Regions from separate parts of the Ruminococcus sp. AF37-20 genome, predicted to be linked through region 1. Evidence: predicted binding sites of a transcription regulator. Region 1 holds the regulator's gene; the other holds the start of a gene.
What was found. The regulator HrcA, encoded in region 1, represses chaperone genes, less so after heat shock. The targets are predictions, from matches to a motif close to TGTTAGCACTCNNNNNNNNNGAGTGCTAACA.
Positions count from the first base shown of each region.

Region 1 (7,912 bases):
CGCTCGGTGCTTGTACACAACTTTGGTCAGCTATGCTAATTCCTAATTCCTCATTCCTAATTCCTCACTCCTCACTCCTCACTCCTCACTCCTCATTTAGCTTCGCCGTGTATACTCTCCACACACATCTGCATATACTAAGTTAAAACATTTCTCCCCATCAGGACAAGGAGGTCAGTATATGGATTATCTTATGCTTGTGGATAAATTCAATCCCATAGATATGGGATTTTGCGATCGTGTGGAGTTGACGGAGGTAAACGGCAAGTTTATGGAATCTCAGGCAGGAAGCAGGCTCAGGCTTCTGCTCAAAAAGGCGGAAGCTGACGGCATAAAGCTGAAAATTATTTCCGCCTATCGCTCTTTTGAATATCAGCAGATGCTTTGGGAGCGTGAAGTATCTCACGAAATGTGGGGCGGTCTGAGTTATGAAAAGGCTGTGGAAAAGGTGGGCAGAACTCTCGCTCTCCCAGGGTCAAGCGAACACAACACAGGGCTTGCTGTGGATCTCGGCAGAGAGGGTGACAATGATGTGAGCGAGGATTTTTACAAGACGCCTGAATCACGGTGGCTTTGTGCAAATGCCGCAGATTTCGGCTTTATCCTTCGCTATCCTCGCCTTAAAGAGCAGATGACCGGCATTGATTTTGAGCCGTGGCATTATCGTTATGTGGGCGTTGAAGCCGCTCGTATCATTGCCGCAGGAGGGCTTTGCCTTGAGGAATTTCTGCACTTTTACTCGGAAAAATATATCTGAAAATCCTGTGAAAATAATTGACAGAAAGAGCATTGTGTAGTATAATTATAACAAAGCTATGAGCGATAGCCGCAAGTTTTTGTATGCTATTGCGAAAGAAAGGAAGTTTTGTTATGTCAAACTATTCAAGAAGGAAGTCGTTCTGGACTTTAATGGGTGCGATGATACTTGTTGTTGCGTCAACTGCACTTTTTGTATACAAATATTTTGAGGATAAGGAGTATGCCGAAAAGTGGAAAGACTATGACGAGTGCGGTATACAGTAAATAACAGACAGCTTTAAAGGCACTGCTTTTTGTGAGCAGTGCCTTTGTATATCAACACAATTCATTGATGTAAAGTTTATCGAAATCGCTGAAAAAGCGTGCTTGCACTTGAAATGCGGTTTGAAATGTGATATAATAGTCGTGATGACCTGATGACAAACTTGTTCTAGGGAGGGACGTTATAATGCAGATAAGAGAATCAGCTGAAAATTATCTCGAAACGATACTTATTCTCAGCCAGCGCAAGGGCAAAGGCGAGGTAAGAAGCATAGATATAGTAAACGAACTTGAGTTTTCAAAGCCGAGCGTAAGTGTGGCAATGAAAAATCTCCGTGAGAACGGCTATATAACTGTCGACAAGGACGGTTATATTCGTTTGACAGACAAGGGCTTGGAGATAGCCGAGAAAATGTATGAGCGTCATACGTTGCTTTCACAGTGGCTCATAAAGCTTGGTGTTGACGAGAAAGTTGCAGTAGAGGACGCTTGCCGTATGGAACACGTTATCAGTGCGGAGTCCTTTGCGGCTATCAAAAAGCACACAGGTATGGCTTGATAAGATGATAATTGCCGTGGGTCTTCCTGCGGCATTTTTTTATTGCAAACAAAAAAGGGAGAACAGCTTGTGCCGTTCTCCTTTTTGTTATTTGAATTTGTCTTTGAGCTTGTCAAAGAATGTTTTGCGCTTTGCGTAGTTCTTTTCACCGAGGGACTTTTCGTAGTCACGGAGCTTTTCTTTCTGCTCTTTGGTCAGATTGCGTGGAACTTCAACTGTTACACGAACGTAGTGGTCGCCGTGGTCGTTTCTGTTTACCTTCTTTATGCCCTTGCCTCTCAGGCGGAACACTGTGCCTGTCTGTGTACCCTCCGGCACTGTGTATTTTACCTTGCCGTCAACTGTAGGAACTGTTATCTCGTCACCGAGAGTAGCCTGTGCATAAGTAAGCGGTATCTCTGTCCACACGTCATAGCCGTCACGCTCGAAAATAGGGTCAGGTCGAACTGTAATGTTGATGTGCAGGTCGCCGTTAGGACCCCCGTTTATACCGCAGTTGCCCTCACCGCCTACTCTAAGCGTCTGACCATCGTCGATGCCAGCAGGAACGTTTATCTCCTTTTCAGATACCTTCTTTACTCTGCCTTGACCATTGCAGGTATGGCAAGGGTTGTCGATTATCTGACCCTTACCGCCACAGCGACTGCAAGTCGTGGTCTGAGCGATGTTTCCGAAAGGCGTTCTCTGTGTTATCCTTACTGTACCGGTGCCGTGGCAGTCAGGACAGGTCTTAGGCGAAGAACCTGCGGCTGCGCCTGTGCCGTGACAGTCAGGACATTTTTCGGCTCTGTTTATGCGAATTTTCACAGTCTTGCCCTTGCAGGCTTCCATGAAGTCAAGAACAACGTTCGCTCTTATATCCTCGCCACGTCTTGGTGCGTTAGGGTTAGCAGAACGTCCGCCACCGAAGCCACCGCCAAATCCACCGAAAATGGAATCGAAAATATCGCCCATGTCGCCAAATCCACCGAAGCCGCCTGCACCTGCTCCGCCTCCTGCGCCGTAGTTCGGGTCAACTCCTGCATGACCAAACTGGTCATATCTTGCTCTTTTATCTTTATCTGAAAGCACCTCATAAGCTTCATTTACTTCCTTGAACTTTTCCTCGCACTCTTTGTCGCCGGGGTGAAGGTCAGGGTGATACTGCTTTGCAAGCTTACGGAATGCCTTTTTTAATTCATCGTCTGTGGCAGTTTTAGAAACGCCAAGCACTTCATAGTAATCTCTTTTTTCAGCCATATAAACGCCCATGCTCTGTAAGCTGCAGATCGTGAAAGTCTTGGGGCATGGGCTTGCCTCCTTTTTGTAAGTATAGTCCTTTCACGCTTTTCACACAGCCTTTTAATACGGCAATAGCCCCTGCTCGGAAAATCGGAGCAGAGGCAGCCGTTATGATTTATTCTGCGTCAGTAAATTCAGCGTCTATAACATCGTCGCCGCCGTTGTTTGAAGCGCCGCCGTTGCTGCCGCCATTTGCTCCGCCCATGTTGTTAGGGTCAAAGCCTGCGGCACCGCCTGCTGCCTGCTGTGCCTGTGCAGCCTGCTGATATACCTTAGTTGCAACGCCCTGGAATGTTTCCTCAAGCTCCTTGTGCTTAGCCTTGATAGCCTCGATATCAGTACCCTTGAGGGCTTCCTTAAGAGCGTCTATCTTAGCCTGACAAGCTGACTTGTCAGCAGCGTCTACCTTGTCGCCGAACTCGCCCAGTGACTTTTCAGCCTGGAAGCAAAGCTGGTCAGCAGCGTTTCTTGCGTCAACGTCCTCTTTCTTCTTAGCATCCTCTGCTGCGAATGCCTCAGCTTCCTTGACAGCCTTATCTATATCGTCCTTAGACATATTTGTTGAAGAAGTGATCGTGATGTTCTGCTCCTTGCCTGTGCCAAGATCCTTAGCGGAAACGTGTACGATACCGTTAGCGTCAATATCGAATGTTACCTCGATCTGTGGAACACCTCTTGGAGCAGGAGCGATTCCGTCAAGTCTGAACATACCGAGCTGTTTGTTGTCCTTAGCAAACTCACGCTCACCCTGAAGTACGTTGATATCAACGGCTGACTGATTATCAGCGGCAGTTGAGAATATCTGTGACTTCTTTGTAGGGATAGTTGTATTTCTCTCGATGATCTTTGTGCAGATACCGCCCATTGTTTCAAGACCAAGTGACAGTGGAGTTACATCGAGGAGGAGCAGACCGTCCTTAACGTCGCCTGCAAGTACGCCGCCCTGATATGCAGCGCCAAGTGCTACGCACTCATCCGGGTTGATGCCCTTGAATGGCTCTTTGCCAAGGAATTTCTTAACAGCTTCCTGAACGGCTGGTATTCTTGAAGAACCGCCGACCATAAGGACTTTCTGGAGGTCGTTAGCTGACAGACCAGAATCTGAAAGTGCCTGACGAACCGGTCCCATTGTTGACTCAACAAGGTCTGCTGTCATTTCGTTGAATTTAGCCTGTGTAAGTGTCATTTCAAGATGCTTTGGACCTGTAGCGTCTGCTGTGATGAATGGGAGAGAGATAGTTGATGAAGCAGTAGAAGAAAGCTCTATCTTAGCCTTCTCAGCAGCTTCCTTAAGTCTCTGCATTGCCATTTTATCCCCTGAGAGGTCAACACCCTCAGTCTTCTTGAACTCTGCGATCATCCAGTCGATAATTCTCTGGTCGAAGTCGTCACCGCCAAGGTGGTTGTTACCTGCTGTAGCAAGAACCTCTGTAACACCGTCGCCCATTTCGATGATAGATACATCGAATGTACCGCCGCCCAGGTCGTAAACCATGACCTTCTGATCGTCTTCCTTATCGATTCCGTAAGAAAGTGCAGCGGCTGTTGGCTCGTTGATTATTCTCTTTACTGTCAGACCTGCGATCTGACCTGCGTCCTTAGTAGCCTGTCTTTGTGCGTCTGTGAAGTAAGCAGGAACTGTGATAACGGCTTCTGTTACCTTTTCACCCAGATAAGCTTCTGCGTCAGCTTTCAGCTTCTGAAGTATCATAGCTGAGATCTCCTGTGGAGTGTAATCCTTGCCGCCCATGTGAGCCTTGTAGTCAGAGCCCATATGTCTCTTGATAGAAATTACAGTGTTGTCATAGTTTGTAACAGCCTGTCTTTTTGCTACCTGACCGATAAGTCTGTCGCCGTTCTTTGAAACGCCAACTACTGACGGAGTTGTTCTTGCACCCTCGCTGTTAGGGATAACAACGGCTTCGCCGCCCTCCATAACTGCTACACAAGAGTTTGTTGTACCTAAATCTATACCGATGATTTTGCTCATAAGATCAAGTCCTTTCAAAATTTACTTAATTTATATCAAGACCTTTAGTCCCGATGTCTTTGTTTATGGGTTTGCGACTATTACCATTGCGTGTCTTATGACCTTGCCGCCTATGGTGTAGCCGTTTTGGAGAACCTGCGCCACAATATTTTCACCGAGGTCAGGGTCGTCAACTGTGCTTACAGCCGTTGCAACGTTCGGGTCAAATTCCTTGCCTGCAAGCTCCATGACCTCAACGTTGAGTTTTTTCAGAGCGTCACTGAACTGATTGAAGATCATTTCAACACCCTGTTTATAAACTGCGTCCTGAGTTTCTGTGCCTAACGCTCTTTCAAAGTTGTCAAACACCGGTAGGAAGCCGTTTATCACATTTCCCTTTGCTGTGTCTGTAAGCTCCAGTCTTTCCTTTGCGCTTCTTTTTCTGAAATTATCATATTCAGCCATAAGTCTGAGATACTTGTCATTTGCTTCGGCAAGCTCTTTTTTCAGCTTTTCTGTTTCGCTCTCCTCCGCCTTTTTCTCTGTATCCTCAGTGGCATTTTCTGCGGTATCCGCCGCTTCTTTCACTTCTTCGCTTTCAGCAGAGGTGTTTTCCTCTTTTTCAAGCTCGGTGTCCTTTTCAGTTTCCTTACTCAATTTACGCCGCCTGCCTTTCTTTTTATTCATTTTCGTCATCTTCTTTGTTTTGCTCTTGTGGCTTTTCGGATATCATTTCCGATATCTTTCCTGTGAAATACTCGAGATATGGGATAAACTTCGCATAGTCGAGCCTCATAGGTCCTATAAGCCCCAGCGCACCTGCTGTTTTGCCGTCCTTTGAGAACGGAGCTGTTATAATAGAGGAGTTGTGGATAACAAATCCGTCACGCTCAGGGGAGAACATAACGTGAAGCCCTGAGAACGTTTCGTCTATAAATCCTTTAAGCTCCTTCTGATTATCGAGAAAGCTTATTATCTCATTTTGGTTGAAGTCCTTGCAGGTGAGAAGATTACTCTGACCTTTGATAGACACGCTGCTCATTTCCTTTGTCATCTTCATTATCTCGGAAACAAGCGGTGAAAGGGTCATCATGTACGTTCCCATTGCTTCTGTGAGCTTTTCAAGATAAGCGTCCGAAAGACTGTCGATAGGCACGCCGTTGAGATTTTCCTTTACGAAGTTATCAAAAAACTCAAGCTGATCCTGACTGAGGTCGAACTCCAATCGGCAAACCTTATTCTTAATAGAGCCGTTGGACGTTATCATCAAAATAACGTACATTCTCTTTCCTGCAGGTATTACCTCTACCTTTGAGATAAGGGAGAACTTTGGCGTTGCGTTTGCGACCACTGCCGCACATTTCGTAAGATCCGCCAATGCCATTGAAGCCTTGTTCACAAGATCTTCCTCTGTGACATATTCCTGCGGTATCATTGAATCCAGCATCTTCTTTTCATTTGCTGTAAGCTGGTTTTGTTCCATGAGCTGGTCAACATAAAGCCTGTAGCCCTTATATGTTGGTATCCTGCCTGCGGAGGTGTGTGGCTGTTCGAGATAGCCTTGCTTCTCAAGCTCTGCCATTTCATTTCTTATGGTCGCTGAGGACGCTTTGACGTGAGCCATTATCGCCTTTGAGCCTACAGGCTCGCCTGTTACGATATATTCATTGACTACCGCTGAAAGTATTTTCAGCTTGCGGTCGTCCATTTGCTCACCACCCGTTCTTCTTGTTAGCACTTATTGTATTTAAGTGTTAGCACTCTTTCTTCTCGAGTGCTAAGTATAGTTTATACCCTTTTGACAATTTTGTCAAGGGGTTTAAGACTATTTTTCTCACAAATTTCAAAAATATTTGAACTTCTTTTCCGTCATATTGCACAACGCTTTGCTGAAAATGCAAAAAGCGGGCAGACCGCAGTGGTCTGTCCGCCCAATGTTGGAAAAATATCCGATATAATTATTCTTCTGTATAAGCAGAAAGGTCTGGAACGGCAAGCAGGCTGTCGTCCGCTTCGCCTATGGAATCTACAGTGAAATAAACTGCATTTGATTCGTCAGCACCCTCTGGGAGCAGAACTATCTGCTGAAGGTCATATGTAGCGCCGTCAAAACTGTAAACTATCTGACCCTCAGCACCTGCAACGGCACTGTCGAGCTTATAGTATTCGTGAACAACATTTGTGCTTGCGTCAACATATGCGTGGTCGAAATCGAGAGCCGCACCGAAAAGAATGTCAGAGTCCTTCCAAGCGTTCTCGTCAGCTTCATTTACCGAGTAAGTAGTTGTTGCCTCAGAAACGTTATACTTCTTGCCGTCGCCTGGGTAAACAGCATATGACTTCATGCCCTGTATGGTGCTTGACTCGTAAGCCTTGCCATCCTTTACGCAGATAGTATATTTTGTTCCGCTGTTTGACATCTGCCCCTCAAGTGTAACGAGGTAGCCGTCTGCATATTTTTCTTTGAGCTGCTCAAATGCTCTGAAATCGCCGTCAACGTCATAATCTGTTGTGCCTGCGTTTGTGGAAGTGCTGTCAGCTGTGCTTTCGTCTGCTGTGCTTTCAGCAGGAGCGGCAGACTCTGCGGCAGCCGTTGTTGTAGTAGTTGTTTCAGCCTTTGAAGAGCTTGCAGTATCGTTCTCAGTGCAGCCTGCCATTGCTGTACACATTGCCAAAGCTGCAATAATAGTTACCATTTTCTTGTTCATAATATTTTGCCTCCGAAAAATGACAAGAATTACTCGGCTGACTCAGCGCCTGACTCAACATCGAGTTCAGCGTCATAAGGGATATCGTCAGTGCTCATATCGAAAGACTGCTCTGTCCAACTGTCAAAATCGTCAGGGAGCTTGACTTCAACGTTTTCAGTTGTGAATGAGTTTACTGTAACAGTAGTCGTTGAGCCGTCAGAAATAGTTTCTATCTTAACCAGATCCTTTGTGTCAGCATTGAAGTAATACTTGAATGTTGTTGTGAAAGAATTATCGTCAGAATTGCTTGTGTCGAGAGTTACGCCTGATTCAAGCTCAATGCCCGAATCTTCTGCTTTTTCAAAAGTTTCGCAGATAAGACCGTCGTCAGTT
Region 1 covers NZ_QTVE01000013.1:40,998-48,909, reverse strand. Annotated here, with positions in the region: gene DW015_RS09410 (M15 family metallopeptidase) at 182-757, shown strand; gene DW015_RS09405 (hypothetical protein) at 871-1,023, shown strand; gene DW015_RS09400 (metal-dependent transcriptional regulator) at 1,208-1,579, shown strand; gene dnaJ (molecular chaperone DnaJ) at 1,667-2,818, opposite strand; gene dnaK (molecular chaperone DnaK) at 2,976-4,850, opposite strand; gene grpE (nucleotide exchange factor GrpE) at 4,914-5,516, opposite strand; gene hrcA (heat-inducible transcriptional repressor HrcA) at 5,509-6,537, opposite strand; gene DW015_RS09375 (hypothetical protein) at 6,788-7,537, opposite strand; gene DW015_RS09370 (hypothetical protein) at 7,567-7,912, opposite strand, start outside.

Region 2 (7,912 bases), on a different contig from region 1:
ATCCCCTGCCGATATGCTGTTTTCGGCAGCAGGTTCAACAGACGCATAATCGTCCGTGTTGCCAATTATGATAGGTGTTGTCACCTTATAGCCTGCGGCTTTTATCTTATCCATATCAAAGCTTATGAGCAGGTCGCCTTTCTTAACTTCCTGACCGTCGCTGACATGGGCTTCAAAATACTGTCCGCCAAGCTTTACGGTGTCGATACCGATATGGAGAAGTATCTCCACTCCATCGTCCGATACCATATTTACGGCATGCTTTGTGTCAAAAACGCTGTCTATCTTTCCGTCGCATGGAGCGTAAAGCTTGCCCTCTGACGGCTCAACGGCTGCGCCCTCGCCGAGTATCTTTTGTGAGAACACCTCGTCCTCAACGTCCTCAAGCTTAACGGCAGTGCCGTTCATGTGAGAGTAAAGCGTTATTGTCTTGCCGTTAGTTTCTGTATTTTCTGCACCCTCGGTCTGCGGTTTTTCTTCTGTTTTATCAGAAGCTTCCTCAGTGCCGATAATGCTGTCAGGGTCATCGCTGTATGGCGAGTCGATAAAATCCTCAAGATCTGATTTTATAACTGAGACCTTTGGTCCGTAAATGACCTGAACGCCGTTGCCCTTGTGGATAACACCCGAAGCACCGCTGGCTTTGAGCATATCGTCCATGACCTTTGAGGCGTCATTTACTGTAACTCTAAGTCTTGTTGCACAGCAGTCAACGTCTGAAAGGTTATCTTTGCCCCCAAGACCTTTGAGTATCATTGCGCTTACAACGTCTGAAGCCCTCTTGTCTGCGCTCTTTACCTTTGCCGCCTTAGCCTCGTTCACGTCGCTTCTGCGATAAAGCTTAGGTTCAACGTCATCAGGCTCTCTGCCAGGTGTTTTAAGATTCATCTTTGTTATCATAAAGTAGAACACGAAGTAGTAAACCACTGCATAGATAAGTCCCACAACAACTATCCATATCCAGTGGGTCTTTGCGTTGCCCTGCAAAATTCCGAAGAGGGTCATGTCTATAAGACCGCCTGAGAACGTCATTCCAACGCCAACGTTAAGAATGTGCATAAGCATATAGGAAAGTCCTGCCAATACGCAATGAACAGCGTACATAAGAGGTGCAACAAACAGGAATGTGAACTCCAAAGGCTCTGTTATACCTGTTATCATCGAAGTAAGAGCCGCTGACAGAAGCAAGCTTCCTACTACCTTTTTCTTTTCAGGACGAGCAGTTTTATACATTGCAAACGCTGCAGCAGGAAGTCCAAATATCATGAACGGGAACTTTCCTGCCATAAATCTTGTTGCCGATACTGAGAAAACGTCTGTTGACTTTGAAGCAAGCTCTGCAAAGAAGATGTTCTGTGCGCCTGCTACCATGTTGCCGTCTATCATCATCGAGCCGCCAAGCTCCGTCTGCCAGAAAGGCATATAGAAAACGTGATGAAGTCCGAATGGGATAAGAGCACGTTCAAGTATTCCGTATATCCATGTGCCTGCATAGCCTGAGTTGAGAACGAGCACGCCAAGCTTTGAGATACCAAGCTGTACTATAGGCCACAGATAGAACATTATGATACCAACAATAAGGTATGTGACAGTTGAAACGATAGGAACAAATCTTGTTCCGCCAAAGAATGAAAGCACCTGCGGAAGCTCTGTTTTATAGAACTTGTTGTGCAGTGCCGCAACGCCAAGTCCTACAAGGATACCGCCGAAAACGCCCATTTGCAGCGTGGTGATACCAAGCACTGACGTTGTGGAGTTTTCTGCCATTGCCTCAACGCCGCCCTTTGCGGTGATAAGTGCGCTGATAGTGGTGTTCATTACGATATAGGCGATAGCACCCGAAAGAGCTGCGACTTCTTTTTCCTTCTTTGCCATTCCGATAGCAACGCCCATTGCAAACAGAAGCGCAAGGTTATCAAAAACGGCGCTTCCCGTTTTGCTCATTATGTCGAGTATAGTGTAAAGCACACCGCCCTCATAGATGAATTTGCCAAGATGATAGGTTTCGATAGTTGTGGCGTTGGTGAAAGAGCTGCCTATTCCAAGAAGCAGACCCGCCACCGGCAGCAGTGCGATAGGGAGCATGAACGAGCGTCCCACACGCTGCAATACGCCGAAAATTTTATCCTTCATAATAATAATATCCTCCATGATCAATTTATCTCAGCTGAATTATCATTATGGTACCGTTAATGATAATACTGCAGCGAATACATTATATATAAGCTGTGGCAACAATGCCTATCCGCTTATTTTCTTCAGATGAATCGAAAGAGTTATCATTTCATCTTCCGATATAGTTTTAGCATAATTCTTCAAAATATGATCCTGCATATGCTTTGCACATTTATACTGCTTTTTGAATTTCTTTTTTATTATATCAGCGAACTCCTCGTCCCTGCTGAGAACATTAGGAAGCTCCTGAGATTTGAAGAGTCTTTTCGCAAGATATTTTAAATGCACAAGAAATCTTTCATATGCCACCGAAGTTTTGTTTATCTTTCCTGATAAACAAGCGTCCGCTATCTCAGCACAGCCGTTCACCATTTTGGTGATATCCTGTATCTGTCCCATTTTTGTGCCGAGCCTTGCGTTTATGATGTGCATTGCGATAAAGCCCGCTTCATCACCCCTCAGCTCAACGCCCAAACGCTGATATATCTCCGCCACGCAATATCTTCCAAGAGCAAGCTCCTTCGGGAAGCAGTCGCTTATGGCGTCCATAAGCGGGTTTTCAAATTCAAGTCCCTGCTTTTTTCTTTCAATGGCAAATGAGATGTGGTCTGAAAGTGTTATTATGAGCGACTCGTTTAGCCGTCCGTCGATATGTGAAGAAATATAGTCCACAAGATCTGCCGTAAGCTTTATATGCTCATATGGTATCTCGGTCAGGCACTCGATAAGTCTTTTTCTAAGCTCTGAGTCTGTGACAAGATACATTTTCTGAATCTTATCCTTATCAGGCTCGTCGCCATATTTTTTCCCAAAGCCTATCCCCTTGCCTGAGATTATCTGCTCTTTTCCTTTATCGTCTATGACGCTTACGGTGTTATTATTTATCACCTTGATTATTTTCATTAAAAATCCCCCTATAAAATAAAAAAAGCCAACCTTAATACGAACCCACACAATATGTCCGTACAAAGTTGGTCATGCCCAGTCTATAAATGAAAGGTAACACTCCAATAAAAGATGTTATGTATCAATTTCACTATAATTATATTAACACACCCATATTTATTTGTCAACAGCATACATAAAATTTGTTTTTCAAATCTGTTTTTTTAACAAATAAACTCATTTTGTTTTGTATAAAACCTACAATTATCAACCTGAAAAGCACAAAAAAGCCGTGGAAACACTGCTGTTCCCACGGCTTTCGGTATGTTAAGAGAGTATCTGTATAGCTTTATTACTTTGTCATAAGCTCGCAAACAAGGTTTGCAAACTCAACAGGGTTGTCGATAGACATGCCCTCGATAAGCAAAGCCTGATCGTAAAGAAGCTTTGCATAGTCTTTCAGCTTGTCCTTATCGTTAGCATAGAGGTCTTTCAGCTTTTCAAAGATAGGGTGGTTTGGATTTATCTCCAGTGCCTTTTCAGCCTTGACCTTATTGCCGTCATTCTGAGGCATAGCGTTGAGGACTTTCTCCATTTCGATAGTTATGCTGCCGTCTGATGAAAGACAAACAGGGTGAGTTTTAAGCTTCTTTGAAAGACGAACAGTCTTTACCTTGTCAGCGATAGCTTCCTGCATAAAAGTGAACATATCCTTGTTCTCTTCGTCAAGCTTTTTAGCCTCTTCCTTTTCTTCCTCTGTGTCAAGGTCGAGATCAGCGTCGCTTATGGACTTGAAAGGCTTGCCGTCATAGTTTATCATCACCTTGATAGCGAACTCGTCAACGTCCTGTGTAAAGTAAAGAACTTCATAGCCCTTATCCTTGATCTTTTCAAGCTGAGGGAGCATTTCGATCCTTTCCTTTGTTTCGCCGCAGGCATAGTAGATCTCTTTCTGATCTTCTTTCATTCTTGAAACATACTCTTTGAGTGTAACGTTCTTGCCGTCAAATGAGGACGGGAACATAAGGAGATCTTTCAGAGTTTCGTTTGCAGCGCCATATGACTGATAAATGCCAAACTTAAACTGAAGCCCGAATACGCTGTAGAACTTCTCATACTTCTCACGGTCGTTTTTCAGAAGCTTTGCAAGCTCGTTCTTTATGGACTTTTCAAGGTTCTTTGCGATTATCTTGAGCTGTCTGTCCTGCTGTAAAAGCTCACGGGAGATGTTCAGTGAGAGATCCTCAGAGTCAACAACGCCCTTTACAAAGCTGAACCAGTCAGGAAGCAGGTCTGCACACTTTTCCATTATCATTACACCGCTTGAATAAAGCTGGAGTCCCTTTTCATAGTCCTTTGAGTAATAGTCAAAAGGCGCGCGGGCAGGTATATAAAGCAGTGCGTCATATGTTGCAACGCCCTCGTTCTTTGAATGGATATGTGCAATAGGCGGCTCATAGTCGCCGAACTTCTCCATATAGAAGTTGTTGTAATCCTCGTCCTTTAGCTCACTCTTGTTCTTCTTCCAGATAGGTGTCATGCTGTTAAGAGTTTCGATAGCCTTGTGTACTTCTGGCTCTTTACCCTCCTCATTATAATGAGTATGCTCGACTTCCATTCTGATAGGGAATCTGATGTAGTCAGAATATTTCTTTACAAGTGACTGTATCTGATACTGATCAAGATATGTTGAATACTTCTCGTCATCAGTATCGTCCTTGAGTTTAAGTGTGATAGTTGTACCAACACCGTCAGACTTGTCACACTCTTCTATTGTGTAGCCCTCAACGCCGTCAGATGTCCACTTATAAGCCTGATCGCTGCCGAAAGCCTTTGTTACAACGGTAACTTCCTTTGCTACCATAAAAGTAGAATAGAAGCCTACACCGAACTGACCGATGATATCAACATCGTCCCCAAGGTCATTGTCTTTCTTGAAAGCGAACGAGCCTGAGTTTGCGATAGTACCAAGGTTGTTTTCAAGATCCTCCTCGGTCATACCGATGCCGTTATCAGAAACTGTAAGCGTTCTGTTTTCCTTGTCGATAGCGATATTGATAGCGAAGTCGCTCTTTTTCATTCCCACAGAAGTGTCTGTCAGGGACTTGAAATACAGCTTATCAATAGCATCGCTTGCATTTGAGATTATCTCTCTGAGAAAAATCTCCTTATGAGTGTAGATCGAATTGATCATCATATCGAGCAGTCTTTTGGATTCTGCCTTAAATTCTTTTGTCTGCATAAAACCTCGACCTTTCCTTAATAATATTTTACTTTCTTTGAATACTGTTCCATATAATTAGCACTCTATCTATTTGAGTGCTAATTATATTATACAACAAGGTTGATAAAATGCAATAGTTATCACAAAATTTCTCTTATTTATTTACAAATCCATAACATTTCATCACATACCTGACAAAATACCATTTGCAAAAGCACCATGTTGTGTGTTATAATATATAGATAAGACCGAACAAGGGAGGAATAATATTTGACTACCAAAAAGTCTGTTTCTCTGCTGACCCCTGAAAAACAGCAGGAAAAGAAACTTCTTACTATAGATTGCGTGAAAATTTCACTTCTGCTCATTTTATACAACCTGCTAAACAGGATATTCGCAGTGTTATTCTTTTACGTTGCATACACTTACCACTCAGGAAAATTCACTCTTAGCTACTCGGCAGTTCTCAGCTATCTGAAAAAGCAGACCGCTTTTATAAGCTCAACTACTTTTTCCATGACGGCAAATTTGTTTATCACTCTTATGAGCGTGTTTGTTTTTGGGATAGTTTTTGCTATACTTTTCCGAAAACGAGAATCAAGCTTCATAAAACCGAAAAAAGGCACGGCAGTAAAAGGGTTAAAATGGTTTTCAGCCTGCTTTGTGATAAACATTCTGCTGTCACAGCTCACATCTATCCTCACGGGTATACTTGGTCAAAACGGAGTGACAGTGCCAACAAGCGATTTTTCCATTCATCAGCCCTCTGCCATTGCAGTAATAGTGCAGTTCTCATACGTTGTGATAATAGCCCCTATCGTGGAGGAATTTATCTATCGTGGAGCGATCCTCACGGCTCTAAGCCCATACGGAAGGAGTGCGGCGGTACTTTTCTCGGCACTTGCGTTCGGACTTATGCACGGAAATATCCCTCAGGCGGCTTCGGCATTCGGCACAGGACTTGTTTACGCTATTATTGCCGCAAAGTGCGGCTCGATACTGCCAACAGTTATAATACACTGTCTAAACAATCTGCTTGCAAACTTCTCGTCCATATCTGATGCGATAGGACTTGAACACTATGAAACCTTCATGAGCGTTGCTGAGATAGTCATAGGTCTGGTAGGCTTTATGGTTCTTTTCACAAGTCTTAAAAAGCTTATCATTGATGACAGCAAAAACGTGCTTACACCGAAAGAATGTCGCAGATACGTCTTTACAAACCCTGCCACTATAGTATATATGCTCTGCCTTATCATACCGATAATAAAGAGTCTTGTCCAAGCAAACAGCTAAAAATCACAAACAAAAAAACGGGTGACTGCCAATAACAAATTGACAGCCACCCGATATTTTTTTATCCAAAAAGCCTATTAATAAGCCTTGCCCCAAAGCACCATATGCTTTGCAGGCTTTCCACAGCATACGCAGGTATCTGCTATCTCTTCCTGCTCGAACGGGATACATCTTGAACCTACTCCTGTGAGTTCCTTTACCTTATCCTCGCAAGCTTCATCGCCGCACCACATTGCCTTAACAAAGCCGTCGCCCTTTTCCTCAAGAGCCTTTGTTATCTCGTCAAGTGTCTTGCAAACATAGGTACGTCTTTCTCTGTTTTCAAGTGCCTTTGCATAAAGACCGTCATGAACAGCCTGAAGTCTTTCATTTACTGTTTCAACAAGCTCGCCAAGCTTGCAGAATACCTTTTCTCTGTTGTGTCTTGTAACAAGCACACACTGATCGTTCTCAATATCCTTTGGACCAATTTCAAGTCTTACAGGAACGCCCTTCATCTCATACTGTGCAAACTTCCAGCCAGGTGACTGCTCTGAATCGTCGAGCTTAACTCTTATGCCTGCATTTTTAAGTGTGTTGTAAAGCTCGTTAGCCTTGTCAAGAACGCCCTCTTTGTGCTGTGCTATAGGTACGATAACTACCTGAACAGGTGCAACAGCAGGTGGCAGAACAAGTCCGTTATCGTCGCCGTGTGTCATTATAACTGCACCGATAAGTCTTGTCGTAACGCCCCATGATGTCTGGAATGGGTGTGCAAGCTTATTATCTCTTCCGGTATAAGTGATATCGAAAGCCTTTGCAAAGCCATCGCCAAAGTAATGCGAAGTGCCTGCCTGCAAAGCCTTGCCGTCGTGCATAAGAGCCTCAATAGCGTATGTTGCTTCTGCACCTGCGAACTTGTCGCTCTCTGTCTTTCTGCCCTTTACGACCGGCATAGCAAGCTGCTGCTCGCAGAAATCAGCGTATACGTTGAGCATTCTCTCTGTCTCCTCGATAGCCTCCTCAGGTGTCTCGTGGATAGTATGACCCTCCTGCCACAGGAACTCTCTTGAACGAAGAAATGGTCTTGTTGTTTTTTCCCAACGTACAACAGATACCCACTGATTGTAAAGCTTAGGAAGATCTCTGTAGGAATGAACTATATTAGCATAATGCTCGCAGAAAAGCGTTTCAGACGTTGGTCTTACACAAAGTCTGTCTTCAAGCTTTTCACTTCCGCCGTATGTTACCCAAGCTACCTCAGGAGCAAAGCCCTCAACGTGGTCTTTCTCCTTCTGAAGCAGGCTCTCAGGGATAAACATAGGCATGCAAACATTTTCATGACCAAGCTCC
Region 2 covers NZ_QTVE01000003.1:116,109-124,020, forward strand. Annotated here, with positions in the region: gene DW015_RS02870 (PTS transporter subunit IIABC) at 1-2,133, opposite strand, end outside; gene DW015_RS02875 (PRD domain-containing protein) at 2,242-3,078, opposite strand; gene htpG (molecular chaperone HtpG) at 3,413-5,302, opposite strand; gene DW015_RS02885 (type II CAAX endopeptidase family protein) at 5,555-6,580, shown strand; gene proS (proline--tRNA ligase) at 6,658-7,912, opposite strand, start outside.
Region 2: the regulator HrcA is predicted to act here: its motif matches at 5,358-5,388, upstream of htpG (molecular chaperone HtpG).